DNA from 3 places in the Alteromonas fortis genome. Region 3 is predicted to be linked to each of the others. Evidence: predicted binding sites of a transcription regulator. Region 3 holds the regulator's gene; each other region holds the start of a gene.

Region 1 (7,269 bases), 3.3 Mb from region 3:
TAGGCATTGTGCGCTATGATGGTGCAAAGTGGTGCAAACTACTGAGGCCATTTGACTCTTGGGTACACTGGGATACAAAAGCAGAATCGCTTCACGGCATCTCTCAACAAATGTTACAAGCACGAGGTGAGGAGCCTCATAAAGTATGCGTTGAGCTTAATAATTTTCTGGGGAATACGGTTGTATACAGTGATGGATGGGTGGTAGATAACCCTTGGCTGATAAAGCTGTACTCGGTTGCGCAAATTGAAATGTCGTTCACTTGCCGCGCCCTCGAATATATATTGAGTGAGTCTCAAATGGATAATTGGCACGACGTCAAAAACAGTCTTTCCGCTGAACTAGACGTAAAGCGTCATCGGGCGAGTTCTGATGCAATGATAATTCAGCAAACCTATGCTAAAACAATGGCGCTCACTCAGAAGTGATTCTGTGCTGCCTTTTCAGTAAGGGAAGCGCAATTTTGGCGTCGCGGCCTTCGCTAAGCCATAGGTAGTTATATTCCTAGAACAGGTAATTAACACCTAAAGAAAGCGCCATATTCTCTTCTTCTCCAACTTGTCTATGCTCTAGCTCTACGGCCATGTTTAATCCTTCGCTTTGGCCAAGCAGCCAACCTAATCGCGTAAAAGTACCTACATCGTGCGGTAAATAAAGCCACTCGGCATAATGTTGAAAAGCGGTATTATTTGTTTTGTAGGTTGCATAAACCTTCTGCGGCACCCAAGTGTTGAAACGCCGGCTGGCGCTAAACATACCTTGTGAGCCCGCTGGATAGGTATAAGTGTTATCGTAAAGGTAGGTTTCGGTCGTGGATTGAACGCGGTACATACTGTTTAGCTGCCACCGAGCTATCTTCTTGCTCTTAAACTGAATTGGGCTGTAGTTGGTATTATTTACTTCCGCGAACGCGGGCAAGGCCGTTATTGAGACAGCCAGTGCAAAGGCGAGGAAAATACCAGTAACCATATTCATGGAAGAGCCCAAGTTGTTGTTATCATGGCTTGTAAACAACCAGTAACTACAAGCAATAGTGTGTTCGTTATTTAAGCATAGACCCAAAAACAAAGGTTGGAAATAGCCTTTACCGTTTTTAATCTAGCTGGCTAGCTTGTTTAACTTGAAAGACTTCAACGAAAAACGCCGCCAGGCTGCATAGCTTCAATGTAAAGCGTAACAACCTAGCGGCGTTTTCAATAAGCGTTATATGCTTATTGGGTTAGACCGAAGCTTTCAGTGCTTCTGCTTTATCCGTTGCTTCCCATGGGAATTCGTTACGACCAAAGTGACCGTATGCAGCTGTTGGGCGGTATATAGGGCGCTCAAGGTTAAGCATTTGGATAAGGCCGTAAGGGCGCAGGTCGAAATGTTCACGCACTAATGCTACCAATGTTTTTTCATCTACTACACCTGTACCAAAAGTATCGATGCTGATAGAGGTCGGCTCTGCAACACCAATGGCGTAAGACACTTGGATTTCACAGCGCTTTGCAAGACCTGCTGCAACAATGTTCTTAGCAACGTAACGACCCGCGTATGCTGCACTGCGGTCTACTTTAGATGGATCTTTACCAGAAAACGCGCCACCTCCGTGGCGAGCCATACCACCGTAAGTGTCTACGATGATTTTACGGCCTGTCAGACCACAGTCGCCCATTGGGCCACCGATAACGAATCGACCTGTTGGGTTAATGTGAAAGCGCGTATTTCCATCAATCCATTCGCTTGGTAGTACTGGCTTGATGATTTCTTCCATTACCGCTTCGCGAACCGTTTCAGTGCTTACTGAATCGCAGTGTTGGGTAGAAAGTACAATAGCGTCAATGCCCACTGGCTTGTCGTTTTCGTACTTAAAAGTGATTTGGCTTTTTGCGTCTGGACGCAACCAGTCTAGTTTGCCAGATTTACGTACTTCCGCTTGTTTTTGTACAAGGCGGTGAGAGTACGTGATAGGTGCCGGCATAAGTACATCAGTTTCATCGCTAGCGTAACCGAACATTAGGCCTTGGTCGCCCGCACCTTGTTCTTCTAGGCTTGCACGGTCGACACCTTGATTAATATCAGGAGACTGTTTACCAATAGCATTTAATACGGCACATGAATCGGCGTCAAAGCCCATGTCTGAGTGCGTATAGCCAATTTCTTTTACTGTTTTGCGAGTAAGCTCTTCAATGTCTACCCATGCAGAAGTGGTAACTTCACCACCTACTAAAACCATACCGGTTTTTACATACGTTTCGCAGGCCACCCGAGCGCGAGGATCTTGTTCTAATATAGCGTCAAGAACCGCATCTGAGATCTGATCAGCAATTTTGTCCGGATGTCCTTCAGACACTGACTCGGATGTGAATAAATGCGTGGCCATAAATGCTCCGTAAGCGTTAAATTATCAAAATAGTCGTATATTGTACTAAAACAAGTTATAAATACCAGTCTTTACTTCTAGACGTCTAAAAGTCTCTTTGTTACGAATAGTTGACATAACCCGATCATTTTTGGGGTTATTTCGATGTATAACAAAGACAAAGACATTAAGTGTTATCGACAATACCGTGGGCTTTATAAGCTTCTTTGATGTTTTTGGATTTACTTTCGATAATGGCAATGAAAATCCATTGAACTGAAAGGTGGCATGGGTAAGAATAGCCTCACATTCAAAAGTGCCTAGAAGTAGAGCAAGAGCAGACAATTGATGTTCCCCAATGCTCACATCAATTACTATCGTGGTACCAAAAGATACAAAATAAATCAGGAGACAACATGCCCTCTCGTCGTGAACTCGCCAATGCTATCCGTGCATTAAGCATGGATGCCGTTCAACAAGCTAAATCTGGTCACCCAGGTGCCCCAATGGGGATGGCTGATATCGCACAGGTACTATGGGGTGATTTCTTATCACACAATCCTGCGAACCCATCTTGGGCCAACCGCGACCGCTTTGTACTTTCAAACGGCCACGGCTCGATGCTGTTGTACTCTCTACTTCACCTTTCAGGCTATGAATTGCCTATTGAAGAGCTGAAGAACTTCCGTCAGCTACATTCTAAAACGCCTGGTCACCCAGAGTACGGTTATGCACCCGGTGTTGAAACCACCACTGGCCCGTTAGGTCAGGGTATTAGCAACGCTGTAGGTATGGCGCTTGCTGAAAAAGTACTTGCTGCGCAATTTAACAAAGACGGTCACACTATTGTTGATCACCACACCTATGCATTCCTAGGCGACGGCTGTTTGATGGAAGGTATTTCTCATGAGACATGTTCACTAGCCGGTACACTAGGCCTTGGTAAGCTTATCGCTTTTTGGGATGACAACGGCATTTCAATTGATGGTGAAGTAGAAGGTTGGTTCACTGACGATACACCAGCACGCTTTAAGAGCTACGGCTGGGAAGTGATCGAAGGCGTTGACGGTCACGATGCTGAGCAAGTCAAAGCCGCCATTGAAAAGGCGCAAGCGAATACGGCGCAGCCTACACTTATTTGTTGTAAAACCACCATTGGTTTCGGCTCGCCTAATAAAGAAGGTACAGAGTCTTGCCACGGTGCACCACTAGGTGAAGATGAAATTGTCGCTACACGTGAAAAGCTTGGCTGGAGCCACGGCGCGTTCGAAATTCCAGACGATATCTACGCGGGCTGGGATGGTAAAGACAAAGGCTCAAAAGCGGAAAGCGCATGGAACGACGCTTTCGCAGCATACGAAGCCGAATACCCAGAGCTTGCAGCAGAATTCAAACGCCGTGTAAATGGCGAACTGCCAGCAGATTTCAGCGACAAAGCAGACGCTATCATCGCTGAGCTTCAAGCTAACCCTCAAAACATTGCTTCACGTAAAGCGTCGCAAAATGCATTAAACGCGTTTGGTCCGTTACTTCCTGAGCTATTAGGCGGCTCTGCCGACCTTGCTGGTTCTAACCTAACCATTTGGGAAGGCAGTAAAGGCGTTGAAGCAAACGATGCATCAGGTAACTACATTTATTACGGTGTACGTGAATTTGGTATGTCTGCCATGATGAATGGTATTGCCCTTCACGGTGGCTTTAAGGCATACGGTGCAACTTTCCTAATGTTTATGGAATATGCACGTAATGCGGTACGCATGGCGGCGCTAATGAAGCAGCCTGCAATTTTCGTTTACACCCACGATTCAATTGGTCTAGGTGAAGACGGCCCAACGCACCAGCCGGTAGAGCAGGTGGTTGCGCTACGAGCTACGCCTAACCTTGATAACTGGCGTCCTTGTGATCAGGTTGAGTCTGCTGTGTCGTGGAAGTCTGCCATTGAGCGCACTGACGGACCAACAACGCTAATCTTCACGCGTCAAGGCTTAGCGCAGCAAGAACGAACGGCTCAACAAGTTGCAGATATTGCTAAAGGCGGTTACGTACTTAAAGATTGCGAAGGTACACCTGAGCTTATTCTTATTGGTACCGGTTCTGAAGTTCAGCTTGCCGTTGAAGCAGCAGCGAAACTAACCGAGCAGGGCAAAGCCGTTCGCGTAGTATCTATGCCATCAACTGACGTATTTGACCGTCAGTCTGCTGACTACCGAGAAAGCGTACTGCCGTCTAGTGTTGTAAAACGTGTAGCGGTTGAAGCCTTGTCTAAAGACAGCTGGTACAAGTACGTCGGCTTTAACGGCGCTATCGTAGGTATGGACACCTTTGGTGAGTCTGCACCTGCGGGCGACCTGTTCAAGCACTTCAACATTACCACTGACGCTGTAGTAGAGGCTGCACTGTCTCTGTAAGAGGTAATAGATAAGCCTATGGTAAATATTGCCATAAATGGGTTTGGTCGTATTGGTCGTAACGTATTGCGCGCACTTTATGAAAGTGAGCGCAATAACGAATTTAAAATTGTGGCCATTAACGACATTGCTAAACCCGAGGGCATAGCACATTTACTTAAATACGATACCGCCCACGGGCGGTTCCGTTTTGATGTGGCCTTAGAAAACAACACGCTTAATGTGGCAGGCGACGATATTACGTTGCTCGCGATAAGCGATATTAAAGACCTACCCTGGGAAGACTTAGGCATTGATATTGTGCTTGAGTGTACGGGAAAGTTCGATGACAGAGCATCGGGGCAAGCCCATTTAGATGCGGGCGCTGGCAAAGTGCTGTTCTCGTCACCCGGGTCACCAGATTTAGACAATACGGTCATTTTTGGTACCAACGAAGACACGTTGACCAGTGAACAAAAATTAGTCTCCAACGGCTCTTGTACCACGAACTGCATTGTTCCGGTTATTCAAGCGCTAGACGCCGCGTTCGGTGTTGAAAGTGGTACGATCACAACCATTCACGCGTCTATGCACGACCAGCAAGTTATCGACGCCTATCACGAAGATTTGCGAAGAACCCGTGCTGCAAGTCAGTCGATTATTCCCGTTGATACCCGACTTGCTGCCGGTATAGAGCGCATTCTGCCTAAGTTTGCGGGAAAATTCGAAGCCATTGCCGTACGTGTACCTACTATCAATGTTACTGCTATGGACTTAAGCGTAACGCTTCAGTCTAAGGTAACTATTGAACAAGTGAATCAAGCACTTCGCAATGCAAAAGCAGGGCGATTGCAGGGCATTTTGGACTACACCGAAGAGCCTTTGGTGTCGGTAGATTTCAATCACGACCCTCACTCGTGTATTGTAGATGGCACACAAACGAGAGTCAGTCACAAACAGCTGGTTAAAACACTGGTGTGGTGTGACAACGAATGGGGTTTTGCAAACCGTATGCTCGATACCGCTAAAGTGATGTTCGACGCAAAATAAAGCATTGATGCTGCCAAGGGTTGGTAGCACCAGCCCGCGCAGCTTTCACAGTTAATTTGAGCGTGTTTCACTTGTTTTGACACGTTCTACTGAATTTAAATTAACATAGGAAAGACGATGGCAATTCCAAGCATGAGCGATATGGCCCTAAATGGCCAGCGCGTACTAATTAGACAAGATTTAAATGTGCCGGTAAAAGACGGCAAAGTAACTTCAGATGCGCGTATCAAAGCATCTATTCCTACTATTAAAGCAGCACTAGACGCTGGTGCAGCAGTTATGGTGATGTCTCACCTTGGTCGCCCTACTGAAGGCGAGCCTGCTGATGAGTTTTCTCTTCAACCTGTTGTTGATTACCTTAACGACGCCCTAGACGTACAGGTTAAGCTTGTTAAAGACTACCTAGATGGCGTTGAGCTTGCAGACGGCGAACTGGTTATCCTTGAAAACGTACGTTTTAATAACGGCGAAAAGAAGGACGACGAAACGTTAGCGAAACAGTACGCAGCACTTTGCGATATTTTCGTTATGGATGCCTTTGGCACCGCTCACCGCGCACAAGCGTCTACCCACGGCGTTGCCAAATTTGCACCAAAAGCCTGTGCTGGCCCATTACTTGCTGCTGAATTAGATGCACTGGGTAAAGCGCTAGACAACCCTAAGCGCCCAATGGTTGCTATTGTCGGTGGTTCAAAAGTATCGACCAAGCTAACCGTACTAAAAACACTAGCTGAAAAAGTTGACCAGTTAATTGTAGGTGGCGGTATCGCCAATACCTTTATTGCGGCGCAAGGGCATAATGTAGGTAAGTCGCTAGTTGAAATGGACCTTACCGAGCAAGCCACGCAGCTTATGAATGAAGCACAGGCAAATGGCGGTAATATTCCAGTGCCGACTGACGTAGTAGTAGGCAAAGCGTTTGATGAAAATACTGAAGCGACGCTAAAAGTAGTCAGTGATGTTGCTGATGACGATATGATTTTTGATATCGGCCCAGACTCTTCAAAAGCGTTAGAAGACATTATTAAAAACGCGGGTACTATCGTATGGAATGGCCCGGTAGGCGTATTTGAATTTGATCAGTTCAGTGCTGGCACGAAAGCGCTTTCAGAAGCAATTGCAGCAAGCGACGCATTCTCAATTGCAGGTGGTGGTGATACACTAGCAGCAGTTGATAAATACGGAATTGCCGATAAGGTTTCTTATATTTCAACAGGTGGTGGCGCGTTCCTCGAATTCTTGGAAGGTAAAACACTACCAGCGGTAGCAGTACTAGAAGAAAAAAATAAATAAGCCTAAACGCTGCACTTTTAAGCAGCGTTTTATAGCGCTAGAGAGCTCATAGAAGCTCCTAAAAGCTAAGGCCTAGTGCACATGTTGCCCCACTATGTGTCACGCTCAGTAACAGCATTCTGAGCGTGACCATTTAATCGGAAACGATTACATCTGCGAAACAGTGAAGTACGCAGATATAAATACCAATCTTAT
Region 2 (7,269 bases), 660 kb from region 3:
AACTGCTTACTGACGCTAATTCGCTTCTTGCTCAAGACGCTTTTTCGCATGAAAGTGAGCTGCAGCAAGGGCGAATTGAAAGCGGGCTTGAAGAGTTAAGCCGTATAGTTGTGGTAGATCAGTCTCCCATAGGCAGGACACCTCGTTCAACATTGGCAACCTATACCGGTATATTTGATCAAATCAGAAGTTTATTTGCTTCAACCGAAGCAGCAAAATCCCGTGGGTACGATGCGGGTCATTTTTCGTTTAACGTCGCAAAAGGGCGATGCCCACATTGTGAAGGTTTGGGTGTGGTATCGGTAGAACTACTGTTTATGCCGAGTGTTTATTCCCCCTGTACCGTTTGTAACGGTAAGCGTTTTAACGAAAACGTACTGGAAGTCGGTTACAACGAACACTCTATTGCTGATGTACTATCGCTTACGGTTGAAGAAGCGCTATCTGTATTTAATAGTAATCAAGTCATTACGCGGGGGCTCCAAACACTAATGAATGTAGGGCTTGGCTATTTAACCCTGGGGCAAAGCGCTACTGAATTATCAGGCGGCGAGGCGCAGCGCATTAAATTAGCGTCAGAACTTAAACGTGCTCAAAATGCTAATACCCTTTATGTGCTCGATGAACCTACAACAGGTTTACACCTTTCAGACACCTCGCTACTTATGCAGCATTTAACCACACTAGTTGAAGCGGGGAATACGGTGGTGATGATTGAGCACAATATGCAGGTAGCTGGGGCTTGCGATCACATTATAGATATGGGGCCAGGCGCAGGTGATGAGGGAGGAGAAATCGTTGCAGAAGGTAGCCCAGAGGAGGTTGCTGAGGTCCAACAAAGTGCAACAGCCCCATTTTTGAAGGCGAGTTTGTCCTAAAGAAAGGTTTTCACTGGATGAGTTTTGTTTGAATGATCTTAGAAATAAGCAGGTTTTAAAGCTATCAGAGTACTAGTAAGACGACTAATAACAGCTTGAACTCGTATTTGTACCTTAAAAAGAAATATTAATTGAAGAGTGTTTCATATTTTGCAATACAGTGTAGTGAAAACTGCGGTTGACTTATAGACGTCTATACGGCAAATTGCTTGTATGAAAAAGATTCTACTTACTCGCAGCACCATTATGTTAATTACCACCTTAAAAAGGGCGGTCGCTGACTAGTGCAAGTAAGCAAAAGACAACGAAAGCCCGCCTAACACAGAGCGGGCTTTTTTTTACACACGTTTTAGCATGCGTAACCTTAAGGAGCAGCATATGAAAGTCTTAAAGTTTGGGGGTTCTTCTCTAGCCGATGCACCGCGATACATGCGCGTTATGGAAATTAGCACGGCAACCCACCAAACCGACGGTGCTGCGGTTGTACTTTCTGCCCCCAAAGGGGTAACGAACGCGCTTTCACTACTTTGTGAACAAGCAGCCGCGGGTGAAGATTTCCAGCCATTATTCGATAAGTTGAACGACACGGTTACAGGCATTGCCAATGACCTAAACGATGAGTTCGACGGGTTTGAGCACGCAAGCGTGGTGGAATTTATCAATAGTCACTTATCAGTATTAAAACAGCATCTTGAAGGCATCAAGCTGCTCGGCGTCGCGCCAGATAATGTTGCTGCTGGTATTCTTAGCATTGGCGAATACATCTCGGTGACGCTTTTTAGCGCTATGCTATCGGCTAAAGGCATCGCAAATCGCGTTATCGACCCAGTTAAATATGTACTTGCCGAGGGCGATTACCTAGACAGTATTGCCGACGTATCGCTAAGTAAAGCACGTTTTACAGATGTACCTACCGATGGTAGCGAGTTTTTGATTATGCCAGGTTTCGTTGCCGTTAACGAAGCAGGCGAAAAAGTAACCCTAGGACGTAACGGCTCTGACTATTCAGCAGCTATCTTGGCGGCCTGTATCGACGCAAGCTGCTGTGAAATTTGGACTGACGTAGACGGTGTCTACAACGCTGATCCAAATCAAGTTGAAGGCGCGGTACTGCTTGATAAGCTTACTTATCAAGAAGCGATGGAGTTGTCTTACTTCGGCGCAAAAGTGCTTCACCCCAAAACTATCGGTCCTATTGCTCAGCACCACATTCCTTGCTTAATCAGAAATACGTTAAACCCGGCAGCGCCTGGTACGCTAATCAGTAATGAAAAAAGCGAAGTGTGGACGTCGGTCAAAGGTATTTCACAGCTTGATAATGTCACTATGTTCAACGTGGCCGGCCCAGGCCTTAAAGGCATGGTGGGTATGGCGAGTCGTGTGTTTGAGGTGATGTCTAACGCTAATATTTCAATTAGCCTTATTACTCAGTCATCTTCGGAATATTCAATTAGTTTCTGCATTCAAAGCAAAGATGCCAGCCGTGCATTAACGTTACTTGAAGATGCTTTTGCGCTAGAACTACAAAACCAGCTGCTGGACCCTATTGAAGTGCGTCACGACTTGGCCATTGTTACTTTGGTTGGTGACGGTATGCGTCAAACTAAAGGCTTGGCAGCGCGCTTCTTTAACTCGCTTGCTCAAGCGCGAGTAAACAATGTTGCTATTGCACAGGGCTCTTCAGAGCGTTCTATTTCCACAGTAATCGAAAGCAAGCGTGCTAAGAAAGCAGTAAAGGTTATTCACCAGAATTTTTTCTCTGATCGCCATACCATAGACGTATTTCTAGTAGGGTGTGGCAATGTAGGAACCGAACTGCTTGGACAAATTCAAAAGCAGCAGCCGGCACTTTTAAAACGCAATATTCAGCTGCGCGTTTATGGTATAGCCAATAGCCGTAAATTGCTGTTGAACAGCCAAGGTATTGATTTAAGCAGCGATTGGAATGCGGCACTTGACTCTGCAAGTGAAGGCTTGAGTGTAGAGCGCCTGCATCAGTTTGCGAACGATAACAGTTTGGTCAACCCAGTCATTGTTGACTGTACTAGCCATGAAGCCATCGCTAATCAGTACGTCGATATGATGGAAAACGGCTTTCACGTAGTAACGCCTAACAAAAAGGCGAACACTTCCGCTATGGCTTATTACCGTAAGCTGCGTAAAACGGCACTTACTACAAATCGTCAGTACCTTTATGAGACGACAGTGGGCGCGGGTCTTCCTGTTATCGACAACCTACAAAAACTGTTCAGCGCAGGTGATGTGCTGCATCGTTTTGAAGGTATTCTTTCAGGCAGTCTATCTTACGTATTCGGTAAGCTTGAAGAAGGCATGAGTTTGTCTCAAGCTACACAAACTGCCAAAGATAACGGTTTTACCGAGCCAGATCCTCGCGACGATTTAAGCGGTATGGACGTAGCGCGTAAGTTACTTATTATGGCCCGTGAAGCCGATTTAGAGCTTGAGCTTTCTGATATAGAAATTGAGTCGGTACTGCCTGCGGGATTTGCAGAAGACTGTTCTATCGACGAATTTATGCAGCAGCTACCTGAGTTAGATGCTGCAATGAATGAAAAAGTTGAGGCGGCTAAAGCGGAAGGGAAAGTGCTTCGCTATATTGGCAGCATTGAAGATGGAAAGTGCAAAGTTAGTGTACAGGCCGTACCTGCTAGCAATCCGCTTTCTCAGGTTAAAGACGGCGAGAATGCGCTGGCGATTAATAGTGACTACTACAGCCCAATTCCTTACGTAATCAGAGGATACGGTGCAGGTGGTACGGTTACCGCGGCAGGGGTATTTGCTGACATTTTACGTACTATGCCTTGGAAACAGATGGCTCATTAATGGCTAATTTAATTAGCTATGTCGCAAGCGAAGTAAGAGAAATTATATGAAAGCATTCAAGGCCTTTGCGCCGGCATCAATTGGAAATGTAAGCTTAGGCTTCGACGTACTTGGCGCGGCGCTTGCGCCGGTTGACGGCACCAAGCTAGGTGACGAGGTAGAAATAAAAGCGGCTGAATCATTTTCATTGGAAACAGTGGGCCGCTTTGCCCACAAACTTCCGGGTGATGCAGATAGCAATATTGTCACTAAGTGCTATCACTATTTTTGTGAGCAGATGGAAAAAGCGGGAAAGCTAACGTCTCCTGTTGCACTAACGCTACATAAAAACCTACCTATTGGTAGTGGTCTAGGTTCAAGCGCAAGTTCTATTGTGGCAGCGTTTGCGGCACTCAATGCTTACTTCGATACGCCATTTGATGAAGATACGCTACTTATTATGATGGGTGAGCTAGAAGGTCAAATAAGCGGTAGTATTCACTACGATAACGTTGCGCCATGTTACTTAGGTGGCATGACTTTGATGACAGGTAGCGACGCGCCGGTCACACTGTCTTTACCTCTTAACGATGACTGGTACTATGCAGTGTGCTATTCGGGCATTAGCGTATCGACGGCGGCAGCGCGTGACATCTTGCCTAAGCAGGTGGATATGGCGACGGCGCTTACCTTTGGCCGACAACTTGGTGTATTTGTTCATGCCTTACACGCGGGTAACTTTGACTTGGCGGCGTCGGTAATGAAAGATGTTATTGCCGAGCCTTACAGAAAATCGCTATTGCCAGGTTTTGATGAAGCTCGCGCGTTTAGCGAGCAAGCCGGAGCTCTAGCTTTTGGTATTTCGGGCTCGGGGCCTACGGTGTTTGCTGTATGTCCAAGCAAGGCGCAAGCGGAAGAAGTCGCAGCATATTTAACCGCGAACTACATTCAAAACGAAGATGGCTTTAGCCATGTGTGCCAAATACCAAGCCAAGGTACTATTATTTCTTAAAAGTCATGATTTCTTAAAGGCATATGATTTCGCAAAGATACATGACTTCTCAAAAGCACATGATTTCTTAAAGTCATAGTAATTTATAAAAGTACTGTGATTTTTCAAAAGATTAAAAGGGCAGCCTATCTGCCCAACTATAAAGGTAACAGCAAGTGGAATTGGTAAATTTAAAAGATTCATCGGACACAGCAAATTTTGCCGAAGCCGTTAAGCGGGGCTTAGGTAAAAACCAAGGGCTTTATTTTCCAGAGCATATTCCCACTCTAGATAATATTGACGAACTGCTAGAAAAACCATTCGTTGAGCGTAGCATTGAAGTACTTCGCGCGCTTATTGGCGATGAGCTGAATAACGGCGAGCTAGAAGAGATTGTTCAAACCGCGTTTGCGTTTGGTGCGCCGGTTGAGCAGGTTAATGATAATGTCTACAGCCTAGAGCTGTTCCACGGTCCAACGCTGGCATTTAAAGATTTCGGCGGCCGTTTCATGGCGCAAACCCTTTCACGCATCAGCGAAGGCAAGCCAGTAACTATTTTAACCGCAACATCAGGTGATACAGGTGCCGCGGTTGCTCACGCGTTTCATGGTATCGATAACATCAACGTGGTTATCTTGTTCCCGAAAGGAAAGATTAGCGCGCTGCAAGAAAAGTTATTCACCACGCTAGGCGGCAATATTCACACTGTTGCAGTAGAGTCTGACTTTGATGCATGCCAATCATTGGTTAAAACTGCATTTGACGATCCTGATGTACGCGAGGGTCTTCACTTAAACTCAGCAAACTCCATTAATATCAGCCGTTTGTTGGCGCAAGTGTGTTACTACTTTGAAGCGGTAAGTCAGCTGCCTAAAGAGAAGCGCGATCAGCTTGTTATTTCAGTACCTAGCGGTAACTTTGGTAACCTGACGGCTGGCATGATTGCTAAATCCTTAGGTCTTCCTATCAAGCGTTTTATCGCGGCAACTAACCTAAACGACACTGTGCCTCGCTACCTTAAAACAGGCGAGTGGGACCCTAAAGCGACCGTTGCAACCATGTCTAACGCGATGGATGTTAGTCAGCCAAATAACTGGCCTCGTATTGAGGCGCTTATAGAGCGTGGTTACATCGACAAGTCGTGTCTTAAAGGTGAGATGGTAGACGAAGAGTATACCCAGCTTGCAATGCGTCAATTAGCCCAACAAGGCTATACCAGCGAGCCTCATGCCGCTATTGCCTATCGCGCGGTAAGCCATGACTTAGAAGACGGTGAAATAGGTTTGTTTTTAGGAACGGCACACCCAGCTAAGTTCAGAGAGACAGTAGAAAACGTATTAGGTAATCCTATTAGTTTACCTAAAGCGTTGGCCGACGTAGCGGGAGAAGACAGCTTAGCGGTTGACTTACCAGCGTCCTACGATGCACTTAAACAGCACATGATGGACTTACTTAAGTAATGTCATCATCGGAGTTGACTTGGCAAAGCACGCTAGGTGATGAAAAGCAAAAAGACTATTTTGTTGAATTGATTGAGCGGGTGAAAAACGCTCGTGGAGCGGGTAGTGTTATTTACCCGCCTCAGTCTGACGTATTTAATGCACTTAAATACACCCCGCTTGATAAGGTTAAAGTCGTGATCTTAGGGCAAGATCCCTATCACGGACCTAATCAGGCACACGGGCTATGTTTTTCAGTAAAAGCGGGCGTTAAGACACCTCCATCTCTGAAAAACATGTACAAAGAATTGTCAGCCGATATAGACGGTTTTAGCGAGCCTAATCACGGTACGCTTACGTCTTGGGCAGAACAAGGCGTACTCTTACTTAACACCGTGTTAACGGTGGAGCAAGGGAAAGCGCATAGTCATGCTAAATGGGGATGGGAAACCTTCACCGATAAGGTTATCGATGTGGTCAATACGCACTGCCACAACGTTGTATTTCTTTTGTGGGGAAGTCACGCGCAAAAGAAAGGTAAGCACATAGACCGTGAAAAACACCACGTCTTACATGCACCTCATCCATCTCCGCTTTCAGCGCACAGAGGCTTTTTAGGTTGTAAACACTTCAGCCAAACCAACCAATATCTAGTCGACAAAGGTAAAACGCCGATCATTTGGCAGGTATAGCGTTAGCTTTTACGCTAAGCATTTACACCATGCTAGAAAGTAAAAAGGCCGCCTGTGTCACAGGCGGCCTTTAATTTATCTTTCCAGTGTTTCTAGCTCGTACTCGAAACCACAGTCGAGTTCGGCCAGTTCTTTTTCTAAAGCGTACCTATCGCGTAGCGCTTCGATTTCTCTCCACTTACGTTTTTTACTTTTGGTTTTTGCTGGGCTTGCTTCGATGTCTAACATGGCAAATAGATCTGATTTATCCACTGGGATCTCCTTTTTATACCACTACAACTAATACAGAGTTTTTTATTTATAATTCCCTCTGTACAATTTTGTATCACAGCCGCCACTAAAATAAAATAGTTTAATTTACCTTTTATTAACAAATTGTGACGATATGATGACAAGGGCAAGGAAAGTTCAGTGTGTTCAAAGCGTAAACAAAAACTGTATCTAAT
Region 3 (7,269 bases):
CTGCATCAAGACCGTCGAACATCTTGTGCAACCAGCCCGGAACGTGCACGTCTGTAAAGCCAGCAAACCTTACTAACGTTTGGTAGTTAGTCACAGGTAAAATTCCTGGAACTATGTCTAAGTCTACTCCCGCGGCGGCTGCACGGTCTCTAAATCGCAGGTAAACACTCGTATCGAAGAAGAACTGGGTTATCGCTTCGGTAGCGCCAGCTTCAGCTTTGCGTTTAAGGTTTAGCAAGTCGAACTGCGCATTTGGCGCTTCAGGGTGTTTTTCTGGGTAGGCAGCAACTGAAATATCAAAATCGGCAACGTCTTTTAGTAAGGCAACTAAGTCAGAGGCATACATCTCTGTTTTGTCTACCCCTTTAGGCAAGTCGCCACGCAGGGCGACAATACGGCGAATGCCAGAATCCCAGTAGTCTCTTGCAATTTGCTTTAATTCATCACGGCTTGCGTCGACACAGGTTAAGTGAGGAACGGCAGCAACGCCTGTTTGCTGTTGAATACGTTTTACCACATCGTGGGTTCTGTCACGTTCACCGCTATTGGCGCCGTAAGTAACCGACATGTAGCTTGGCTTTAGCGGGGCTAGACGTTCAACCGACTTCCACAGGGTTTGTTCCATGGCTTCCGTTTTAGGCGGAAAGAATTCAAAAGATACATCAATATCACGCAGCTCCGACAGGGACTGGTTTAATGCATCGATACCTTGTGCGTAAGAAACCATGGTTTATACTCTCAAAAATTTAATCTTATAGACGTTTAGACGTCTAAATTAAAGAATATATGTCTAGACGTCAAGAGGTTTACACTGCTCAATTGACCTTTTCGTGAACTTGTTTAGAATTTCTCTTCATAATATAAAAAGAGTAGACCGAGTTAGTACAATGGCAGAATGGAACGGTAAATATATTCACCCCTACGCAGAGCATGGGAAAAAGAGCGAGCAGGTAAAGAAAGTCACTGTCTCTATACCTATTAATGTGCTTAAAGCACTTACTGATGAGCGTACCCGCCGCCAAATCAATAATTTGCGCCACGCCACTAATTCGGAACTGTTGTGTGAAGCGTTTTTACACGCGTTTACCGGACAACCTTTGCCTAACGACGATGACCTGCGTAAAGACAACCCTAATCGCGTGCCGGCTGAAGCTAGGCGCATTATGGAAGAAATGGGTATTGATCCAAGCTTCGAAAATGATGTGTCTGAAGACGACTGATATCTAGCATTTAAGAGACACGGCCCTGTATTGTATGTTAGCGGATGTAAGTAATTACCTACAACACAGCGCCGTTTTTTTGTATCTTTATTCTTCCGGGTTTTCAGGCACTCGTGCAACGCCCGACTCAATAGCCGCCTTAGATACAGCGGTAGCAATACGCTCGCACAGACGTGGGTCCATAGGCTTGGGAATAATATAATCCTTACCAAACGTTAGGCTGTCACTTTTACTTGCGGCTAATACTTCCTCTGGGACGGGTTCTTTTGTAATAGCACGAAGGGCTTCAACTGCCGCCACTTTCATCTCGTCATTAATAGCTGTAGCGCGAACGTCTAGAGCGCCACGGAAAATAAATGGAAAGCACAGCACGTTGTTTACCTGATTAGGGTAGTCTGAGCGTCCAGTAGCCATAATTAGGTCTTTACGTACTTCGTGAGCGAGTTCAGGCTTTATCTCTGGGTCAGGGTTAGAGCATGCAAATACAATTGGATTTTCAGCCATCAAAGAAAGCGCTTCTGGCGGTAAAACATCAGGGCCTGATACACCGACAAAGATATCTGCGCCTTCCATTACATCTTCAAGGGTGCGCTTATCAGTGTTGTTAGCAAACAGCTTCTTGTGCTCAGTTAAATCTTCGCGACGAGTGTGGATAACGCCTTTCCTATCTAACATGTAGATACGCTCACGCTGGGCACCACACTTAATCAGTAGCTCCATACAGGCAACCGCTGCTGCGCCAGCGCCCATGCAAACAATTTTAGCGTTCTCTATATTTTTGCCCTGAATCTCTAAAGCGTTAAGCATACCTGCGGCGGTTACAATAGCGGTGCCGTGCTGATCATCATGGAATACTGGGATTCTACAGCGCTTAATAAGCTCTTGCTCAATTTCAAAGCATTCCGGCGCTTTGATATCTTCTAGGTTAATACCGCCAAACGTATCAGCAATATTGGCTACAGTATTGATGAATTCTTCCGTCGTACGATGTTTCACTTCAATATCAATGGCATCTAAACCAGCAAAGCGTTTAAATAGAAGCGCTTTACCTTCCATGACAGGTTTTGAAGCTAATGGGCCTAAATTGCCTAATCCTAAAATTGCCGTTCCGTTACTAATAACAGCAATAAGGTTGCCTTTACCCGTATATTTATAGGCATTATCTGCATCTTCGGCGATTTCTCTCACCGGTTCGGCAACGCCCGGGCTATAAGCAAGAGCAAGATCGTCAACACTATCGGCAGGCTTAGATAGCTCTACGCGAATTTTTCCAGGCGTGGGTTTGGCGTGATAGTCAAGTGCGCGTTGTCTAAAATCTGACATGTAAAAAAGTATCCTTAGATGTAGGGTTCATCGGTGTTTTCGTTCACGCTCTGTAGCTATTTTATTATCGTTGTAGTTATAGGTAGATAAACATAAGCGCGTTACAACCAACTAATGACAAAAGTGATTATAAATAGTTGTGAGCACTGGTGTGGTACGTTGGAAACTGCAGACCTAGCGTTAACGCTTTCTGATTTTCCTCACATATCGCTGTTGATATTAGGACTAACATTTAGACCTACATTTATATCCAAAAGCGCCACGAGCCTTTATAGTAAAGCATTATTCATAAAATTAATGCTCACTATCAAGGTGCCGATCGCAACTCTAACACAGCCAATCACTGTGTACATATCTGATCAGAATTCTCAATTATCAATGTAGGTTAGGCATACTAATTAGACCAGTAAAATAAGCCTATAATTGTCATTCATAAAATTTATTGTTAATCCGCTTAATATTTTGAGGGTGTATTGTAATGGTATTGTAGATGCGGGTGCTTTAACGGCTAAAATACTTATCAATTTATATTCTTAAAAACAGTGCTAGATAATATTGCACAAAGATAAACCTCTTTAATTTCGCTTTCATTTATCTGGTAAAATACGACAAGAAACCTTTCAAGCTAGCTTTTGAAACAAAGAATATGACAGAAAGAAAACTAGTCGCAGTGCTAACTGACGTGTGTGAAAACGTAAAATCTGACCATAATGGTTTTGTATGGCTTACACATCTAGGGCCTTGGAAAGCGCCTAAAGTTATTGCCATCTTTAATACGGAGCGGGAGAAACAGCAAGCATTGATAAGCGGTTGGGATATGGACTTCATAAACCAGGTGAATATAGCCCTTGAATCTATAAAGTCTATTCCTGTTGGTATTTATTTTGACAGTGAAGAGGCGTGTAAAAAACAAAGTAGAGGAAACTGGGATAAACATCTGTCAGGAATCAAAAAATTTCATTAAGTATAATGAGTGTTTTGATTTTAAGTGTAAGCGTTATTGATATGATCAATTAGCTTTTAATTAGAGGCGCTTGCATAAGTGGAAGCTATTCAACAGTAGTTTCTGACATGAATAGTAACCTTCAGGCAATAAAAAAGCGCCATATAGGCGCTTTTTTCGAACTCGATATCAGGCTTACTTTTTGCCCAATGCACCGAAACGCTTCTTGAAGCGGTCAACACGACCACCAGTATCAACGTTACGTTGCTTACCAGTGTAGAATGGGTGGCATGAAGAACATACGTCTAGGTTGATGTCTTTACCAAGCGTAGAGCGGATGTTCAATACGTTACCGCATGAGCAAGTTGCTTTGATTTCTTCGTATTTAGGGTGGATATCTTGTTTCATTGGGTTACCTCAAATAATAAGGCCGTATCGCTATACAACCCGAAGTCGCACACCATACGTTACTTAATTCAAATGATAAGTCGTTCAACGAACAACCCATCGCAAAAAGAGCGGCGCATAATATAGGATGGAAGTGGCTTGATCAAGCGGTTTTTGTCCAAATGTTAAACAAGAGAACTCAACAAGACGCCTAAACAAACAACATTCCTTTCATGCTTACCAGTAAAATATGTTTAAATATTTGTCTTTCAAGGCTAGGCCCATGTGCGCTAATGGCAAAATTGTGCGGTAATAGCAAAAGGTATAGCTAGGGGTGTAGCTAGCTGCTAGCAGCGCACATTGCTGTAACCTACAGGTATGCATGTAGCCTCTAAATAAATAGTTTCAGTGTAAGACGCTCAGCAAGCAATTTGCGCGCTGTAAAAGTCATCAAATAAGGTAGAACGTTCGCAATGGCCTTTATCCAAGTTGCCGTGCCAGTGCCACTGCGCCAACTTTTCACATATACCCACGACAACGCACTCAGTGCGGGTGTAAGAGTGGTTGTGCCTTTTGGCCCACGCAAATTGGTGGGTGTGGTCGTCGAAACTCTACAAAAAACTGAAAGTGAAATTGACAACGTCGATAAGTTAAAAGCTATCGAGTCGGTACTTGACGATAGCCCCATTATAGATGATGTGTTGCTGAAAATGGCTCAGTGGCTTTGGCAGTATTACCATCATGCGCCAGGTGAAGTACTGCACGCCATGTTGCCTGTTTTATTACGCAAAGGCGAGTCGGCGGCCCCCACGCCACAAGACATGCTAATGTTTACCGAAGATGGTGAGCAAACGGCTGCAGAAACGCTATCGCGAGCGCCGAAGCAACAAGCTTGTTTTTCCGCGCTGGCTGGTGGAGCTTTATTAGCGTCGCAAGCGCGAAAACAGTATGGTGCACCTGCAGTTAAAGCGCTTGTTGAAAAGTCTTTGGTACGTATCGAAGAAATAGCACCTGAATTTAAGCCAGGTAGTTGGCTTTCCTCGTTATCGCTTTCTGAAAAGCCAATTCCAGACACTGAACAGTCAGTTGCCATTGCTGCGCTTAATCGTCAGCAAGGTAACTTCGCGGTAAGTTTACTTGAAGGGGTTACCGGTAGCGGTAAAACGGAAGTGTACCTTCAAGCCATTGAACCTTTACTGCGCGACGGAAAACAAGTGCTTATTCTTGTGCCAGAAATTGGGCTTACACCTCAGACGGTATCTCGTTTTGAGAAGCGCTTTGGCATTGCGGTGGGCGTTTTGCATTCTCAGATTTCTGATAAAGAACGTTTACATGTTTGGCAGCGTGCTAAAGCCGGTGAACTCGGTATTATCATTGGTACTCGTTCGGCTATTTTCACGCCGCTGCATAACCCCGGCATGTTAATTGTGGATGAAGAGCATGACGAGTCTTTTAAACAGCAAGATGGGCTTCGCTACCACGCCCGTGACTTAGCAGCCATGCGTGCCAAGCAGCACAATATTCCTCTTTTACTAGGCAGTGCCACGCCCGCGCTTGAAACACTCAACAATGCACTAAGCGGCCGCTATGCTCATTTACAGTTAACTAAGCGAGCGGGAGGTGCGAAAAGCACACATCAGCATGTGCTGGATGCGCGCGACCAACCTATTCATTACGGCATTTCGCAAGGCTTGCTAACCATAATGCGCCAGCACATTAGCGCAGGAAATCAGGTATTGGTGTTTGTGAATCGGAGAGGTTATGCGCCAGCGCTACTTTGTCATCGCTGTGGTGAAACCGTAACGTGTAAGCGCTGTGACCGCCCTTATACCGTACACAAAGCCCAAAACCGGCTACAGTGCCACCACTGCGGTGGCATGCGCTCAATGCCATCGAACTGCGAAGCGTGCCATCACAATGAATTAGTAACGGCAGGTACGGGGACCGAGCAAGTGGAGCAAGGGCTTGCAAGTTTATTCCCAGGCATTAAACAAGTACGTATTGACAGTGACACCGTGCGGGGCAAAGACAAGCTTCACCAAACCCTTGATGCTATTAATCGCCAAGAGTACCAGCTTCTGGTAGGCACCCAGATACTATCAAAGGGTCATCACTTTCCTCATGTCACCCTAGTAGCAGTGCTAGATTGTGATGGTGCACTTTTTAGCGCGGATTTCAGAGCGCCAGAAAAGCTTGCCCAGCTTGTTACTCAGCTTGCTGGAAGAGCAGGGCGCGCCAGCAAACCTGGTGAAATGCGGCTTCAAACCCACAACCCCCATCACCCTTTGCTACAAGATTTAGTGCACAATGGCTATGGGCATTTCGCACGGCACGCTTTAATGGAGCGTAAGGCAGCAGGGTTACCCCCTTTTATTAGCCAGTTTGTTATTCGCGCAGAGGCTACCGATAGCAGTTTGGCTTATCGCTTTCTACAGGAAAGTAAGCAGGTGTTTAATCAACAGCACGCCATTGATATAAACGGTCCGTTTCCTTGCTTAATTGAAAAACGGCAAGGCAGGTTTCGGTTTATGCTGGTATGTAGCCATGAAAAGCGTGCGCCGCTTCATAACGCGCTGCGTTTGGCGCTGCCATTTTTACAGGCGTTACCGCAGGCTATGAAAGTAAGGTGGTCGATAGATATCGATCCTACCGATTTCAGTTAGCTTGTTGGATAGCAATACGTTAAAATTTTAACAAGATTGAAGAGGCTGAAACACTAGCCCTTCTAATAGACTTGGTATATGACGTTTTCTTACGCATACAAACAACGATAACAAGTAGGAATATTGCCGACTATGGCTCAACGCGATTATGTCTCTCGTGGACGCTCTCCTCAAAAAAAGAAGGCTGCTGGTAAAGGTAGAAAACCGGCCACAAATACGCGATCAAACGCACAATCTAACGGCCCAGTTTCTGGGAAGCTTCCTATCGTTCGCCTTATAGGCATTTTCGCTCTAGTGATTGGCTTCGGTGTATTTTTGTGGTCGATAAAAGACAATGTAGAGGATGACGTAGATACTCAGGCTTCACGACCTGTTGCCCCAACAGAAGAGTCTTTACCTGAACTGCCTGAGGAAGAGTGGGAATACATCAAGACTCTGCCAGGATACGAAGTAGAAGTTGAAGTAAGAGAGCAGGAAAAGTCGGATAAACGCTATTTAATGCAGTGCGCCTCGTTTAGAACCCGCGCCCAAGCTGAAGAGATGAAAGCCAAAATTGCATTCCAGGGTTTAGAAGCTCTTATCAGACACAGCACCGGCAGCAATGGTGATTGGTTCCGCGTTATTCTTGGCCCTTATGAGTCTAAGCGCGATGCGGAGAAAGCCAAGCACAGCCTGCGTAAGGTGAACATCGCCACATGCCAAATTTGGTACTGGAATTTGTAGCAGCTCTTTC

What was found. Region 3 encodes MetJ, which represses methionine synthesis genes. Its sites were predicted from a motif close to TAGACGTCTAGACGTCTA; they were not measured.
Region 1: a site for MetJ is predicted at 2,436-2,453, ahead of metK (methionine adenosyltransferase). Genes of this name have one in related genera too.
Region 2: a site for MetJ is predicted at 1,065-1,082, ahead of thrA (bifunctional aspartate kinase/homoserine dehydrogenase I). Genes of this name have one in related genera too.

The regions. Positions count from the first base shown of each region.
Region 1 is NZ_LR812090.1:849,423-856,691, forward strand. Features, by position in the region: gene PCAR9_RS03780 (3'-5' exonuclease) at 1-428, shown strand, start outside; gene PCAR9_RS03785 (hypothetical protein) at 505-975, opposite strand; gene metK (methionine adenosyltransferase) at 1,220-2,365, opposite strand; gene tkt (transketolase) at 2,761-4,752, shown strand; gene epd (erythrose-4-phosphate dehydrogenase) at 4,771-5,781, shown strand; gene PCAR9_RS03805 (phosphoglycerate kinase) at 5,899-7,074, shown strand.
Region 2 is NZ_LR812090.1:3,514,412-3,521,680, reverse strand. Features, by position in the region: gene PCAR9_RS15145 (excinuclease ABC subunit UvrA) at 1-878, shown strand, start outside; gene thrA (bifunctional aspartate kinase/homoserine dehydrogenase I) at 1,257-3,722, shown strand; gene thrB (homoserine kinase) at 3,769-4,713, shown strand; gene thrC (threonine synthase) at 4,869-6,152, shown strand; gene ung (uracil-DNA glycosylase) at 6,152-6,823, shown strand; gene PCAR9_RS15120 (DUF3545 family protein) at 6,899-7,075, opposite strand.
Region 3 is NZ_LR812090.1:4,175,840-4,183,108, reverse strand. Features, by position in the region: gene metF (methylenetetrahydrofolate reductase) at 1-727, opposite strand, end outside; gene metJ (met regulon transcriptional regulator MetJ) at 888-1,220, shown strand; gene PCAR9_RS17855 (malic enzyme-like NAD(P)-binding protein) at 1,308-2,543, opposite strand; gene PCAR9_RS17850 (hypothetical protein) at 3,190-3,507, shown strand; gene rpmE (50S ribosomal protein L31) at 3,682-3,894, opposite strand; gene priA (primosomal protein N') at 4,347-6,536, shown strand; gene PCAR9_RS17835 (SPOR domain-containing protein) at 6,669-7,259, shown strand.